Regions from separate parts of the Streptomyces sp. NPDC012835 genome, predicted to be linked through region 1. Evidence: riboswitches for the same ligand, from Rfam matches in the RefSeq annotation. Region 1 holds a riboswitch; the other holds the start of a gene.
What was found. Region 1 has a riboswitch for cobalamin ahead of ACFY6S_RS07740 (cobalamin biosynthesis protein). Riboswitches for the same ligand answer to the same signal wherever they lie in the genome.
Positions count from the first base shown of each region.

Region 2: another riboswitch for cobalamin. It lies ahead of ACFY6S_RS18950 ((2Fe-2S) ferredoxin domain-containing protein); the one in region 1 lies ahead of ACFY6S_RS07740 (cobalamin biosynthesis protein).

Region 1 covers NZ_JBIBBW010000002.1:44,603-54,577, reverse strand. The annotation lists gene ACFY6S_RS07745 (cobyric acid synthase) at 1-1,479, opposite strand, end outside; gene ACFY6S_RS07740 (cobalamin biosynthesis protein) at 1,476-2,483, opposite strand; cobalamin riboswitch at 2,517-2,669, opposite strand; gene ACFY6S_RS07735 (hypothetical protein) at 2,731-2,985, opposite strand; gene ACFY6S_RS07730 (anion permease) at 2,999-4,258, opposite strand; gene ACFY6S_RS07725 (class II aldolase/adducin family protein) at 4,431-5,126, shown strand; gene ACFY6S_RS07720 (alpha/beta hydrolase) at 5,230-6,357, shown strand; gene ACFY6S_RS07715 (hypothetical protein) at 6,506-7,903, shown strand; gene ACFY6S_RS07710 (neutral zinc metallopeptidase) at 7,981-8,871, opposite strand; gene abc-f (ribosomal protection-like ABC-F family protein) at 9,071-9,975, shown strand, end outside.
Region 2 covers NZ_JBIBBW010000004.1:159,291-165,641, forward strand. The annotation lists gene ACFY6S_RS18930 (AraC family transcriptional regulator) at 1-600, opposite strand, end outside; gene ACFY6S_RS18935 (NAD(P)-dependent alcohol dehydrogenase) at 712-1,698, shown strand; gene ACFY6S_RS18940 (DUF4430 domain-containing protein) at 1,928-2,446, opposite strand; gene ACFY6S_RS18945 ((2Fe-2S)-binding protein) at 2,708-3,418, opposite strand; gene ACFY6S_RS18950 ((2Fe-2S) ferredoxin domain-containing protein) at 3,457-3,834, opposite strand; cobalamin riboswitch at 3,898-4,023, opposite strand; gene ACFY6S_RS18955 (glycoside hydrolase family 76 protein) at 4,345-5,820, shown strand; gene car (carboxylic acid reductase) at 5,841-6,351, opposite strand, start outside.

The DNA of each region.
Region 1 (9,975 bases):
CGCGTCCGTGTCCGCGTGCTCCTCGACGAGGTCACCGAGGAGGTCGAGCTGTTCCTCGCGCAGCGCGCCGAAGCTCGTGTCGGGCGCCGGGACGAAACGCCGGCCGGCCGCCCGCGCCACCCCGGTCAGGAACCGCCGCCGGAACGCGTCGCTCTCCAGCGCCCCGTGCCAGTGCGTCCCCTGCACGGACCCCACCCGGCAGCCGTCGAGAGGCTGCCCCGCCGCGTCCGTGACGAACGCCTCACCGCCGAGCACCTCGGCGATCCCGTGGTGGATCTCGTACCCCTCGACCCGCTCGCCGAGGGCCGTCCCGACCGGCCGGGCGAGGGTCTTCTCCCGGTGGAACGCGACGCGCACCGGCAGCAGCCCCAGCCCGGACACCGTGCCCGCCCGCGACTCCACCTCGTCGTCGATGCGCTCGCCCAGGACCTGGTAGCCGCCGCAGATCCCCAGCACGGGACGGCCCTCGGCGGCCCGCCGGGCGAGGGCGTCCGCGAGTCCGCGCTCGCGCAGCCACGCCAGCGCCCGCACCGTGCCGCGGGTGCCCGGCACGACCACCAGATCCGCGTCGGCCAGCTCCTGCGGCCGGTCCACGAACCGCACGACGACCCCCGGCTCGGCCGCCAGCGCGTCCACATCCGTGAAGTTCGACATCAGCGGTACGGCGCAGACCGCGACCCGCAGCACATCCTCGCCGTACGGGGCAGCCACCGCCGACTCGCGCACCGTGCCGCGCAGGGAGACACGCAGCCCGTCCTCCTCGTCGATGCCCAGACCGTGCCGGAAGGGCAGCACGCCGAGCGTCGCCCGCCCGGTCAGCCCGCGCAGCATCTCCAGACCGGGCTCCAGCAGCGACACGTCGCCCCGGAACTTGTTGACGAGATAGCCCGCGAGCAGCTCCTGGTCCTCCGGCGCCAGCAGCGCCGTCGTGCCGAAGAACGACGCGAAGACCCCGCCCCTGTCGATGTCCCCGACCACGACCACCGGCAGCCGCGCGGCCCGCGCGATGCCCATGTTGACGATGTCCGTACGGCGCAGATTGATCTCGGCCGGGCTGCCCGCGCCCTCGCAGATCACCGCGTCGTGGCCGGCCCGCAGCTCCTCCAGGCACTCCAGTACGGTGCCGAGCAGCGCCTCGCGCCGGCCCCCGTGGTAGTCGGTCGCGCTCAGTTCCCCGACGGGCCGACCCATCAGCACCACCTGGCTGCTGCGGTCGCCGCCCGGCTTGAGGAGGACGGGGTTCATCAGCGCGGTCGGCTCCACCCGCGCGGCCTGCGCCTGCATCGCCTGGGCGCGCCCGATCTCGGCGCCCTCACGCGTCACGAACGAGTTCAGGGACATGTTCTGCCCCTTGAACGGCGCCACCTTCAGCCCGCGTCGCGCCAGCCACCGGCAGATTCCCGCCGTGACGACGCTCTTGCCCGCGTCGGAGGTGGTCCCGGCTATCAGGAGACCACCGCCGCGCCCGCCCCGGCTCATCCGTTCCTCCTTCGCGCGGCCGACCGCCGCATGGCGCCGTACCCGATCCGGCCGGCCACACAGGCCGCCAGGGCCAGCGCGTTGACCCGGCGCGACAGGCGTACCGCGCGTTCGATGTCCCCGACCTCGACGGGCCGCCCGCCGCCGTTCAGCACCGGCCGGTGCTCGACCCGGCCGCCGTACGCGAGGGTGCCGCCCAGCCGTACCCCCAGCGCGCCCGCGAACGACGCCTCCACCGGGCCCGCGTTGGGGCTCGGGTGCCGCGCCGCGTCCTGCCGTACGGCCCGCAGCGCGCCGCGCGGATCGCCGCCCGCGACGATCGCGAGCGCGGTGGTCAGCCGGGCGCCCGGCCATCCGGCGGCGTCGTCGAGCCGCGCGGAGGCCCAGCCGAAGCGGCGGTACCGCGCGCTCCTGTGCCCCACCATCGCGTCCAGCGTGTTCACGGCCCGGAACCCGGCCAGCCCGGCGGGACCCGCGACGGCGCCCCACACCAGCGCGCCCACGACGGCGTCCGAGGTGTTCTCGGCGACGGACTCCACGACGGCCCGCGCGATCTGAGCCGCGTCCAGCGCCTGCGGGTCCCGCCCGCACAGGTGCGGCAGCCGCTCCCTGGCCCCCTCGACGTCCCCGGCGGCCAGCGCCGCGCCGATCGCCCGCGCCTCGCGGCCCAGCGAGGTCCCGCCGACCACGGACCAGGTGGCGGCGGCGGTGAGGGCGGTGGCGACGGCGGGACGGTGGCGTACGGCACGGGCCGCCAGCGCGGCGGCCCCGGCGGCGCCACCGGCGCACACCGCCGTGTGCAGCGCGCCCCAGCCGCGGTGGTCGCGCCACAGGACGCGCTCGACGGCCCCGGCCGCCCGGCCGAACGCCGCGACCGGATGGCCCCGGCGGGGGTCGGCGAGGACCAGGTCGGCCAGCAGGCCGGCGGTGGCACCGTAGGCGAAGACCCGCTCGGCGACGGCTGAGCCGCCGCCGCGCGCGGCGGCGGAAGCGCGGCCAGGCATGGCGAAATTGTCCTCACTCAGGGTCCGCGCCCCGGTTCGACGTGACGCGGCGGCAGGAGTTCCTGGCTTCCGGAGCGGCCACGCGGGTCGCTCGCGGTGACAGTGGCGGGACCGCGCCGGATTCGCACCGGCTTCCTCTTCTGCCGCCGTGTATGGCCCCGGCAGTCCACCACGCCGTCGAAAGACCCGTCAACTCCGCCTTGACCTGCGACGGGGCAGTGTGCCGAGCCCCACACGAGGTGGCGGGTCAGGCCACGATCAGATAGATCCCGTACGCCACGGCGGCCAGACAGAGTGCGAAGCAGACGCAGGCGCCCGCCGTGCGGACGGCCACGGCCGATCCGGTGGCGCCGGGCCCGGCGCCCCGCGCGCCGCTCTCGGCCGGCTGCCGCTCCGGCCTGGCGAGGGCCACGATGCCCAGGGTGAACAGGCCCACCAGGGCCACGGTGGTCACGAGACTGACGCCGAAGACGGAGCCGAGCGCCGCCCAGTCGATGTTCATGCGATGACTTCCTTCAGACCGTGGCGGTGCGCGCGGGCTCACCGGCGGGACCGGTGGGGGCGTGGATGGTGGCCGACAGATCCTGCGCGGACCCGGCGGGCGGCGGGGTGACGGCGACGACGGCGGTCGTCACGACATCCGTCACGTCGGGGGCCGCGGTGGCCGGGGACTCCGCGCCGTCGGTGACGTTCGTGTGGTCTATCGGCTGCCGCCGCGAGACGAGCCAGATCGCTCCCGATCCCGCGACGAGCAGGACGGCGACGGCCGCGATCCCCCAGGTGCCCTGACCGGTGAGGAACTCGGCGCCCGCGGCGACCAGTCCGGCGGCCGGCAGGGTCAGCCCCCAGGCGACGAACATCCGGGTGGCGGTGGACCAGCGGACCACCCCGCCCTTGCGGCCGAGACCGGCGCCCATCACGGCGCCGGAGCAGGACTGCGTGGTGGAGAGCGAGAAGCCCAGGTGCGAGGAGGCCAGGATCACGGTCGCTGCGCTGGTCTGCGCGGCGAAGCCCTGCTGCGGGCGGAGATCGGTGAGCCCGGTGCCCATGGTGCGGATGATGCGCCAGCCGCCGAGGTACGTACCGAGCGCGATCGCCAGACCGGCCGAGACGATGACCCACACCGGCGGGTTGGAGCCCGGGGCGAGCACGCCGCCGGTCACCAGCGCGAGCGTGATGACGCCCATGGTCTTCTGCGCGTCGTTGGTGCCGTGCGCGAGGGAGACGAGACCGGCGGAGGCGATCTGGCCCGCGCGGTACCCCTTGGCGGTGGCCTTCTCGTCCGTGTTCCGGCCGATCCGGTACGTCAGCCTCGTGGCCAGCATGGCGGCCACACCGGCGACGACGGGCGCGGCGAGGGCGGGGATCAGCACCTTGGTGACGACGACGCCGCCGTTCACGCCGGAGGCGCCGACCGACATCAGCGTGGCGCCGATCAGACCGCCGAACAGCGCGTGCGAGGAGCTGGAGGGCAGACCGAGGAGCCAGGTGAACAGATTCCAGAGAATCGCGCCGACGAGCGCCGCGAAGATCACTTCTGTTCTGATGCCCTGTTCGTTGATGAGGCCGCCGGAGATCGTTCTGGCGACCTCCACCGACAGGAACGCGCCGACAAGATTCAGGACCGCGGACATGCCCACCGCGACCTTGGGCTTCAGAGCGCCGGTCGAGATGGTGGTGGCCATCGCGTTGGCGGTGTCGTGGAAACCGTTCGTGAAATCGAACACGAGAGCTGTCACGATCACGATCGCGAGCAGCAGCGTGATGTGTTCCATTGACCTGACCCAGGCAATCGTTCGACGTCGGTGGCCTCGGTGAACGTAAGGAGTCAGGGTGAACGGAAGATGAACTGGGCGGGACTTCGCGGTGTTCGCTCTCGCGGAGCCCTCCGTCATCGGTTCACCGAGACGGCACTGCCCTCGGCCCGGCACCTGACAGGATCGGCCCATGACGCATCGGAGAGGGCGCGACACGACGGAAGAGGCATGGCGGGAACTGGTCGCCACCGCCCGCAGGACGGCTGCCGAGGGGCTGGTCGTCGGCACCTCGGGGAATGTCTCCGTCCGGGTCGGTGATCTGGTCCTGGTCACACCGAGCGGAGTGCCGTACGACCGGCTCACCCCCGAGGACACCGTCGCCGTCGACCTCGAAGGGCGGCAGGTCGTCGGTGAGCTGGTCCCCACCAGCGAACTGCCCCTGCATCTGGCCCTGTACCGGGAGACCGAAGCGCTCGCCGTGGTGCACACCCACGCCGTGCACGCCACCGCCGTCTCCACGCTCGTTCCTGAGCTGCCGCTGATCCACTACATGGCGGCGGCCTTCGGCGGACCGGTCCGGGTCGCTCCGTACGCGCTGTACGGCTCGGCGGAACTGGCCGCGCACATGCTCGAAGCGCTGCGCGACCGCACCGGCTGTCTGCTCCGCAACCACGGCACCGTCACCTACGGCGCCGGTCTCGACCAGGCGTACGACCGCACGGCGCAGCTGGAGTGGATGTCCCGCCTCTGGCTCACCGCCGCCGCGCTGCCCGGACGTGCGCCCACGCTGCTGTCCGAGGAGCAGGTGGCCGAGGTGGGCCGGAAACTGAGCGGATACGGCCAGCGGGACGGCGACCGCCGGCCGCGGGACGGCGCCGAGGACTGACGGCCCCGCCCGCGAGCGCCCGCGCGCCCGTGCGCTCCGGGCCCGGACACCCCGACGGCCCCGCCCGGTGGCCCCGGCGGGGGGTGACCGCGAGACTGGGAGCGTGCGCCCGGCCAAAGCAACGGCAGCTGCCGTCACCACAGTCCTCGGGGTCGGCGCGGCCGCGGTCGCGGCCGGCCGGTACGCCAGCGATGCCGCGCTCAAGGCACCGCCGGGGCGGCCCCTGCCCAGCGACCCCCGTCTCACCGTCCACGCCACCGCGGCCGGGCAGGTCACCCTGACCCGCTGTCTCGCGGCCCTGCGCCCCGGCACGTACGGAATCCAGGGCCCCGGCGTGCACGCCGTCGTCGGGCCCGTCCTGCACGGCGTGGAACACCCGGCCGACACCGTCGTGCGCCGGCTGGAACGCGTCAGCCACGGCACCTTGCGCACCGGCACCCGGGTCCGCCTCACCCCGCAGGTCCACAGCGGCGACCCCGGCACCGCCCTCGGCCTGGAACACCGCGAGGTGTCGGTCCCCGGCGAGTTGGGCCCGCTGCCCGCCTGGTTCGTCCCCGGCACGCGGGACACCTGGGTGATCACCGTCCACGGCCTGGGCACCACCCGCGAGCACCCCATGAACATCATGGAGTTCCTGGCCGGACAGCAGCTCCCCGTGCTCGACCTCGCCTACCGGGGCGACCCCGGCGCGCCCCGTACCCCGGGCGGTCTCGGCCACCTCGGGGACTCCGAGTGGCGCGATCTGGACGCGGCGATCCGCTACGCCGTGCGGTACGGCGCCGAGCGCGTCGTCCTGCACGGCTGGTCCACCGGCGCCTCCATGGCCCTGCACGCCGCCGCCAACTCGGCGCTCAGCGAGCGGATCTCCGGGCTGGTGCTCGACTCGCCGGTGCTGGACTGGGAGGCCACCCTGCGCGCGCTGGCCACCGCCCGCCGGGTACCGGGGCCGCTGCTGCCGCTCGCGGTCAGGGCGGCCCAGGGCAGGACCGGGCTGCACGGCGACCGGCTGCTGGAAGCCGCCGACCCGCGCAATCTCCATGTGCCCACGCTGATCTTCCACGGCCCCGGCGACACCCTCGCGCCCTGGCAGCCCTCCCGGGAACTCGCCGCCCACCGGCCGGACCTCATCGGCCTGCACCCCGTGGCGCAGGCGCCGCACGCGGCCATGTGGAACGCCGATCCGACGGAGTACGAGGAGACGCTCCGGCGCTTCCTCACCCCCCTTATGTAGGCCCGCCCGTATCGCCCCTTCCGTACCCCTGTGAGCCCCTTCGGCAGCCCCGGTGCCCCGGCTGCCGGAGGGGCTCCCGCGCTGCCCCGGGAGACATCGCGGCAGGCTCCGTTTGGGCTTTCGGGCAGTCACCGGGAAGACTGCCCCCGTGACGTCCAGAAAGCCTGATGAGCAATTGGCGCGCAACTCCAGACTCCGACTCGTCCGCGCGCGGCCGTTGACCACGGCCCGACGGGCCGTGACCGGCGGGCGCGACCGGCCGGCACCCCGGCCGCCCGAGGGGACTCCGCCCCCGGCGGAGCTGGCCCGCCAGGCGAGGGAGGTGCTCGCCCACGCGGTACGGGTCGCCCGCTGGGCGGCCGGCGACCGGGACCCCGGCGCGGGCCCGCTCGCCGGGCCCGCGCGCGAACGGGCCGCCGCCGCGCTGGAGTTGACCCCGGAGCAGGTCGGTGCCGGCTGGGACCGCGCCAGGCTGGCCGGACTTGTCGAGCTGCACGGCGCCGCCGTACGTCCCGGCTGGCGGCTCCAGGCGTGGGACCGGGACGACAGTGCCGTCCAGCGCGGCTGGGTCGCCCTCTTCGACGCCTGGTCGCTGGTGCACCCCGCCCCCGACGACGTCGCCCCGGCCACGGTCGCCGAGGTCGTCGAGGCCGTCCCCCAAGTGCTCTCCCTCCTGCACCTGTCGGCCGGGCCCGTGACCGTACCGGCCCTGCTCGACCTGCTCCAGCAGCGCGTCGCCGAACTCCACGAGGAGCACTGCGAGGTCCCCTACGGGCCGCAGCCCGCCCCCGCAGCGCCGGGCACCCCCGAGCCGGTGGCCGAGGACCTGCTGCCCCCGCTGCTCGACTGGGCCCTGGAGGGGCTGGCCGGCGTCGGCGCGCTGACCCTGGGGGAGGGGCAGGCCACCCTCACTCCGCTCGGCAACTGGGCGGTCTGGGTCAAGCTGGAGCAGATCTGCGTCGCCGCCCAGAGCCCCGCGGGCAATATCGAGCAGTCCGCCGAGCACATGCTGCGCGGCTGCGCCCGGCTGACTCCCGGCCCGGCCCGCGCCGAGTACCGGGCCTGGCTCGCCGCCCGTACCGTCGGCAGCGCGGTCACCGAACTCCTCTCCGTCGCCCGGGGCGAGGACGCCCTGCTGCGCGGACTCGCCTTCGAGGCGCTGCGCGTCGTCGGGGCCCCCGCCGAGAGCGAGGTGCGCGCCGCGGCGTCCGATGTCTCGCTGCGGCCCTACGCCCTGCTCTGGCTCGCCGAGTACGAGGGGGCCGACCCCGACGACGCCTCCGAGGTGCTGACCCGCGAGGAGTCGACCTGGCTCTGGGTCGACACGGCGGCGGCCGTCGCCGACCACGGCGAGAGCGATCTGCTCGTACGCCATCTGGAATCCGCCGTGCAGGGCAATGTGCCCGCCCTGCTCGACGAGGTCAGGGCCATCGGCCATCCCCGTACGGTCCAGGTCCTGGTCGCCCTGGCCGCCGCCCATCCGGACCCGGCCCTGGCCAAGGCCGTGCGCCGCGCCGCCTTCCAGGTGCACACCGGAGGCTCCTGACCCGCGCCGCCGCTCCCGGCCGGCCGTTCCGGCCCGGCCGGGGGCGTACGCGCGACGGCCCCGCACGTCGCTGTCCGTCAGCGGAACGTGTCGCACCGCTCCACGTCGCCCGTGCCGTAGCCGGTGCGGAACCACTCCTGGCGCTGCGCCGCCGACCCGTGGGTCCACGACTCCGGGGTGACCTTGCCCTGGAACTTCTCCTGGATCCGGTCGTCCCCGACGGCCGCCGCCGCGTCCAGACCGTCCTGGATGTCCTCGTCCGTGAGGCTGCTGAGCAGCGGCTTCCCGGTGGACGGGGAGGGCGTGGTCGTCGCGTGGTGGGTCCAGACCCCGGCGTAGCAGTCGGCCTGGAGCTCCACCTTGACCGCGTTGCTGTCCGGGCCCTTGCTGCCGTCGTGCGCCCGGCCCAGCGTGCCCTTCAGGTTCTGCACATGGTGGCCGTACTCGTGGGCCACCACGTACGCCTGGGCGAACGGCCCGCCGCTCGCCCCGAAGGTGGTCTTCAGCTCCTGGAAGAAGCCGAGGTCCAGATACGCCATCCGGTCGGCGGGGCAGTAGAAGGGCCCGACCGCCGAGGTCGCCGCGCCGCAGCCGGTGCTGACCCGGTCGGTGAAGAACTTCGTGTCCGCGTCCGTGTAGCGCTCGCCGCGCCGCTGGTACTCCGCGCGCCAGAAGGTCTGCACGCTGTTGACCACCGCGACGATCCGGCAGTCCTCGCGCGTGTTGGCGTCCCGGCCGCTCCGGCAGTTCTGCTGGACGCCGTCGGTGGCCGAGGAACCCGACGCGGGGGTGGAGCCGCCCGAGGAGAGCCCGAGCTGCTCGGGGCCGACCCCGAAGTACAGACCGATCAGCAGCGCGATGATCCCGACGATGCCGCCCCCGACCGTGGCCGCTCCACCGGGGACCCCGCCGCCGCGCTCGTCCTGGACCTCCGATGTGTCCAGTTCGGCGTCGTCATCGAACCGCATGTGCCACCACTCTCCGTTCCGACGGCCCCAGCGGCCCGTCGCCCCGGGCACAATATCGGCGTACGCACCGGCCCGGGGAAAGCAGTTGCGGCGCCCGGTAGACTGAGCCGTATGGCATTTCTCCTTGTGCATTAGCCGGCGTCGAAGAATCTCCTCCGCCTGCCCTCTTCCGCCGTCCATACCGCCCTGGAGTCTTTCCATGATCACCGCAACCGGTGTAGAGCTGCGCGCCGGCGCCCGCATCCTCATCGAGTCGGCCTCGTTCCGTATCGCCAAGGGCGACCGCATCGGCCTGGTCGGCCGCAACGGAGCGGGCAAGACCACGCTCACCAAGTGCCTCGCCGGTGAGGGCATGCCCGCCGCCGGCACCATCACCCGCTCGGGCGAGGTCGGCTACCTGCCGCAGGACCCGCGCACCGGCGACCTCGACGTCCTCGCCCGCGACCGCATCCTCTCCGCCCGTGACCTCGACTCCGTACTGAAGAAGATGCGCGAGAACGAGGACCGGATGGCGAACGGACAGGGCGCCACCCGCGAGAAGGCGATGAAGAAGTACGAGCGCCTGGAGACGGAGTTCCTCACCAAGGGCGGATACGCCGCCGAGGCCGAGGCCGCCACCATCGCCGCCGCGCTCGGCCTGCCCGACCGGGTCCTCGGCCAGCCCCTGCATACGCTCTCCGGCGGTCAGCGCCGCCGGGTCGAGCTGGCCCGCATCCTCTTCTCGGACGCCGACACCCTGCTCCTGGACGAGCCCACCAACCACCTCGACGCGGACTCGATCGTCTGGCTGCGCGAGTACCTCAAGACCTACCGGGGCGGCTTCATCGTGATCTCCCACGATGTCGAGCTGGTCGAGACCGTCGTCAACAAGGTCTTCTATCTGGACGCCAACCGCTCCCAGATCGATGTCTACAACATGGGCTGGAAGCTCTACCAGCAGCAGCGCGAGTCGGACGAGAAGCGCCGCAAGCGCGAGCGGGCCAACGCGGAGAAGAAGGCCGCGTCCCTCAACTCCCAGGCCGACAAGATGCGCGCCAAGGCCACCAAGACCGTCGCCGCGCAGAACATGGCCCGCCGCGCCGAGCGGCTGCTGTCGGGCCTCGA
Region 2 (6,351 bases), on a different contig from region 1:
CGGCTCCCGCAGGGCGGCGAGCCACCCGACGGAACCGGCGCCGACCGTCGCCCAGCAGGCCCGCAGCGCCTGGACGAACAGGACGTCGGACAGCCGGCTCGTGACGAAGCCGGCGCCGATCCCGGCCGCCTCGCTCTCCTGCGCGACGAGGTCGAACGTGGCGCGCAACAGCCGGCCCGACGTGTTGTCCGGACGCAGCCGGAACAACGGCGGCAGGAGCGCGAACAGCGGCTCGGCCGCCGCGGCGTCGAAAGCGAACCGGCTGGAGACGATCTCGGTCAGCTCGCCGTCGCCCCCGGCCCGCGCCACGTTGCCGGGCGCCCGGGCGAACACCCCGTCGCAGTCGACGGCTTCGCTGCCCGGCGCGTCCTGGAGCGCGAAGTCCACACCCGCCCGGACCAGGAGGCAGTCGCCCGCCGTGAGGCGCTGCGGTTCGGTGAGGACGTCCGAGGTCAGCCGGCACGATCCGCTGGAGATCAGCAGCAGCCGGGCGAGGTGCCGGGGAGGGAACGAGATGCCCCACGGCGCACGCGCGTCCACCCGTACATACCGCGAGTTCTCGATCTTCATCGTGGTGAGGAGCTCGTCGACCGGGTCCATGCCCTCTCCTCTCCTGGACGATCGGAACCAAATCCCGGACGCGAGGATACATTCCGTCCAGCCGACCGGCGCTAGCGTGCAGGCATCGGTTCTACGGACGAGGGACGAGCGATGCGGACATTCCAGGTGAACGGCGACGGCGGACCACTCTCCCCGGTGGAGCGCCCGGTGCCCGTTCCGGCGGCGGGCGAGGTGCTCGTACGGGTCAGGGCCAGCTCGCTCAACGCGCGCGATCTGCTCATCGCCAACGGAAGATACTCGGTCGCCGTGCCGCCGGGGCGGGTCCCGCTCTCCGACGGCGCGGGCGTCGTCGAGGCGGTCGGGGACGGCGTCTCGCGGTTCCGGGCCGGGGACCGCGTCGCGAGCACCTTCCATCCGGGCTGGATCCACGGCCCCTTCGAGGGCTGGGGTGAGCTGTACGGGGTGCAGCGCGACGGATGGCTCACCGAGTACATCGCCGTCTCCGAGCACAGCGTGGCCGATGTGCCGGAGCATCTGTCCTTCGAGGAGGCGGCCACGCTTCCGTGCGCCGCGCTCACCGCGTGGTCGGCCGTGTCCGGGATCGGTCCGGGCGACACGGTGCTCGTCCAGGGGTCGGGCGGCGTGTCCGTCTTCGCGCTGCAATTCGCCCGCGCGGCCGGCGCCCGCGTGCTGGCCACCACCTCCAGTGCGGAGAAGGCCGAACGCCTCCGCGCCCTCGGCGCGTCCGATGTCGTGGACTACGTCGGCACGCCGGAATGGGGGGCGCGGGTACGGGAGCTGACCGACGGCCGCGGTACCGATCTCGTCGTGGAGATCGGCGGTGCCGGGACGATCTCCCAGTCGATCACCGCCGTCGCCCACGGCGGACGGATCTCCCTCGTCGGCAACCTCGCGGCGGGCGACGGCATGGACCTGACGCGGTTCTTCCAGCGCGGCGCGACGCTCAGGACGATCAGCGTGGGCAGCCGGAGCGACTTCGAGCGGATGAACCGGGTCGTCCGCGGGCACCGGCTGCGGCCGGTGATCGACCGCGTCTTCCCGTTCGAGGAGACCCCGGAGGCGTTCTGCCACTTCGAGACGGGATCACGCTTCGGCAAGGTCGTCATCAGCCACTGACGCGACACGGCGGAACAGGCCGCCGCCCTCGGCTCCCCCGGCCCTCCACTTCCGCCGGCCGGCATCGTGGGCCGCCCTGCGGCCCCAAGTGGTCCACGGGCCGCGCCCCGCCGGACCGTCTCGCGAAGGTTCGCGAGACGGTCGCCGGGCGGGCCCGTCCGCCGGAGCGGCCGTCACCGAGGACGAGGTACGGCCGTCCCCGGCCGGCGCGCCACGGTGAGCGGCGGGATCAGAGGGCAGTCCAGGTGAACGCCACCTTGTCCCCGGCGTTCAGCGCGAACTGGCAGCCGCCCACGGGGGTCGGGGTGCCGTTGACGGAGATGTTCCAGTAGGCGGCACCGCCACCGCTGACATCCTTGACGGTCTCGACGGAGAAGTCTTCGAAGGACGCATACCAGGTGCCGTCCCAGGTGAAGCCCCGCTTGCGGGCGGCGTCGTCGAGGGCGGCGGTCGGTGTCGGCACGGCGGTGGGATGGGCTCCGCCGTTGGTGCCGTCGCACCTGTGCGTGCCACCGGTGGCGGTGGTGACCTCGTGCCCGCGCGTCCTGATCCTCCCCTCGAAGAGGAGGCCGTCGGGCCCCTGCACGGTGACCGTGACCTTGACGGGCGCGTTCGTACCGGACGTGCCCGTGGCTCCGGAGGCGGGGGCGGCGTGCGCGGCGGACGGGGCGGCGGCGAGCGCCAGGCCGAGGGCCGTGGCGGCGATCAGGTGACGTGGTGCGCGGGAGACGCGTACGGTGCGCGGCATGGCGGAGCCTTCCTGGTGCGGGTCGGGCCCGCGGCACGAGGAACTCTCGGCTTCGCGCTGCGGACCATGACAGTGGCAAGCGGTGACGAGCACGCGCCGGGTTCCCCGACTCACGGCCCGAGGGCCGCTCGTGGTTGCGGGCCGGTGCCGGATTCCCACCGGTTCACCCCCCGGTCACGTGCGTGTGCGATGGTCGTGCCGTACGTGGTGACGCCCTTCCGTGTCCGTGGTCCTTCGGTCTCTCCGGGCGCGGAAGTCGCCTCATCCTAGGGCTGGTTCGGCCGTGTGGTCGGCAAGTCCGCAGTCTCCGCATTTCGAACCGTTCGGCGCGCGGTAGTAGAGGCAGCAGCTTCGGCGGCGGAACGCGAGGTCGGGGCCGGTGATCACTCCGGTGCCGGCCAGGCGTCCGGTGCCCAGCAGTGCGGCCGTGAGGTCGGTGAGCGGCCCTCGTACGGCGGGACGGGCCGCGAGCAGGGCGTGCGCGGCCCCGGCCAGCGCCGAGGCGGAGTTGCCGTCCAGCAGACGGGGGGCGACCTTGACGCGCAGTCCGTCGGCCAGTGCCAGCAGGTGACGTGTGACCTGCGTGTACAGGGCGCGGGCGGGATCGTCGTCCAGCCGGTCGACGTGCCGGCCGGCCGGACGGGGCACACGCAGGGCCGGTCCGTCGTCGGCTCGGTGCAGTCCCTCCAGGTCGAGGACGATCCCGTGCAGGACGACGCACGCCAGGGCCGGGGACCAGAGGCGGGCGGCGTGACCGAGCTGGGCGACGGAGACGTCGATGCGCGGTTCCGTGGTGTGGTGGCGGCGGGCGACGGCCTGCGCGAGATCGCCGAAACCCGCCGCGTAGGACCGGGCCACCGGATGCCAGCCGTCGTCCGGTCCGCCGACGTGCAGGGCGAAGAAGCCGCCGAGGCCCGCCACGTCACGCAGCGCGGCGGTGACGGCCGCGGCGGGGGCACGGGCTTCGTCCACGGTTCCTGCCTCTCCAGTCCGGCTCTCCGTCCGTATGGTCAGGGGGCCGTACGCCGTCGCGGTGGCCTGATGGTGTAGAGGTCGAGTATGTCCGGCCGGGGTGCGACGCCCGGCCCGCCGGCACGTGCCCAGGCGGCGATGTCCTCGGTCGCGTCCGGATCGTTGACCAGCCCCAGCCAGACGGGCCGGGCACCGGCGGCGCGGCCCTCGGCGGAGGGCTGGACGACGATGACGTTGGCCTGTTCGCAGACGTCCAGGCAGGCGGAGACCCGCACGGGCACCTGGGCGCGCAGCCGCGCGGTCTGGGCGGCGTGGTCGACGCCGGGTATCTTCGGGCTGCCGCAGCAGCAGTCACGGCACACGACAACCCGGCAGGGCGCCGGTTCGCGGCCGGGCGGGACGGTGTCGGCGGACATGCCGCATCGTTCCTCTCTTCCGGGGAGATCCGCCCCGGTGGTCCGTCGAGGAGGCGACCGCGTGAGTCTCCTGGCTCTCGGGTCGAGGCTCGCGCCGCGCCTTCCCACCCTGTGCGGGCAGTGGTCGTGTGCGGGGCTCGCTCGCCGATCACAGTGGCGGGACCGCGCCGGATTTCCACCGGCTTCCTCGGACCGCCGTCGCCTTGTTGCTCCGGCCATCCTTCCACCCCGTTCTCCCTGCTGTCAGCAAGGGGGCACCTCCCCGGCGCCCCGGAGGAACGTGATATCGCCAGGTCATCGACGGGACGGGACCCAGGAAGCCGATGGAGATCCGGCGCGGTCCCCGGAGTCCGCGTCCCGCGCGCTTCCGGTGACACCGCCCTCGCGGGAACGCCCGCGTACCGCGACCGCCTCCAGGGACGGGGGAATTCCCGACGCATTGACGTGGGCACGTCATTGCCATACGTTCCGGGTGCGCTCTCAGCCACCCCGCCGATCCCGGAGCCGCCCATGTGGAAAACGTTGTCGGTCCGGATGCGTCACCTGGTGGCACTGTTCGCCGTGGCGCTTCTCGTCGCCCTGACCCCCCAAGCCGTGGCCCCGGCGGCGGCCGTGGGCGCCGCCCCGACCGCGGCCATCTGCAACGCGTACTGCGACGCGCGCGACCCCGCGCTCTCGCCGCAGGACCGTATCCCCGTCTCCACCACGCTCTTCTCCCGCTCGATCGCCCTCCACTTCGACGACCGGGACGCGATGGGCTGGGCCTCGACGGACAACGGCAGCCCGGGCGACGAGGTCTGGCTCGACCGGTCCTTCGACGGCGGGCGCACCTGGAGCTCCGGCAGCCGCCTCGGCGCCACCGTCGTACCCGCCGGACAGCGCGGCCGGCGCACCCTCATGTACAACGTGGACGACTGGAACACCAACGGGGTCGGCGCCCTGCGCGCCTGCGGCAGGGCCGGCGACCGTACGGACATCGCCTGCACACCCTGGGCGCGCACGACCTGGAACGCGTGGGACCGCCGGACGGCCGCGGCCACGGCGCAGATGCAGTTCTACAACAACGGCACGGGGCTGTTCGACACCACCGGCTGGTGGAACTCGGCCAACGCGCTCACCGCGGTCATCGACAACATCCGCGTCTCGGGAATGACCAGCTATCGCTACGCCATCGCCAACACCTACAATCGCCAACTCAACGCTCAGGCAGGACAGTTCCGGAACGACTACATCGACGACACCGGGTGGTGGGGGCTGGCCTGGGTCGCCGCGTACGACGCGACCGGTGACAGCCGCTATCTGAACACCGCACGCGCGGACGCCGATCACATGGCCTCCTACTGGGACGGTGTCTGCGGCGGCGGTGTGTGGTGGAGCACCGCGAAGACCTACAAGAACGCCATCGCCAACTCCCTCTACATCCAGCTCAACGCGGCCCTGCACAACCGCGTACCCGGCGACACCGTCCATCTGGGCCGGGCCCGCGCCGGCTGGTCGTGGTTCCAGGGGACCGGGATGGTCAACGGTTCGCACCTGGTGAACGACGGCATCGATCTGTCCACCTGCCGCAACAACGGCGCCGCCGTCTGGTCGTACAACCAGGGCGTGCTGCTCGGCGCGCTCACGGAACTGAACCGGGCCACCCAGGACGCCGCACTGCTCACCACGGCACGGCAGATCGCCGACGCGGCCACCACCTCCCCGTCCCTGAACACCGGCGGTATCCTGCGCGATCCGTGCGAGGGCGGTGACTGCGGGGCGGACGGCCCGTCCTTCAAGGGCGCGCACGTCCGCGGCCTCGGCAAGCTCAACGCGGCGCTCGCCGACCACCCCTACACGGCCTATCTGTCCAGGCAGGCGGACGCCGCGTACGCCCGGAACCGCAATCCGCTCGGCCAGTACGGGCTGCGCTGGAACGGACCGCTCGACACGACGGACGCGGCACGCCAGCACAGCGCGCTCGACCTGCTGAACGCGGCGCCCTGACCGCCCTGCCGTCCGGGGGTTCACCGCTGGGGTCGGACGTTTCCTTGGAGGGGGTCCGGTACCGGCGATGTCCGGAGAAGGCCGAGCCGGTGCAGGTCGGCCGGATATTTGGCGATCAGTTCGGCCGACAGGTGCGGGATGCCGTTGTCGTCGCCGATCCCGGCCTCGCGGACGGCCTTCTCGAAGCGGTCGGCGGGGATGGCCGAGCCGCGGACGGGTTCGTCGGGGTGGCGGAAGGCGTGCAGGAGCGGCAGCAGCGAGTGCCGGCGCCGGTTCTCCGGCTGGGCCCGCAGTGCGGTGTGGAAGCGGGCGAACCAGTCGTCGTAGTCGTCGATGCGGCGGATCGAGTGGCCGGCCTCGGTGAGCCAGTCGACGAAGGTGTCGAGCGAGACGCCGTCGTCGTGCGGGTTGACCACGTTGTACGTCCGGTAGCCGCTGGTGACGGCCGCGCCGAGGGTGTTGACGGCCTGGGCGACGAAATCGACGGGCAGGCCGTCGTAGTGCGCCCACCGCCGCTCCCCCTCCGGGTCC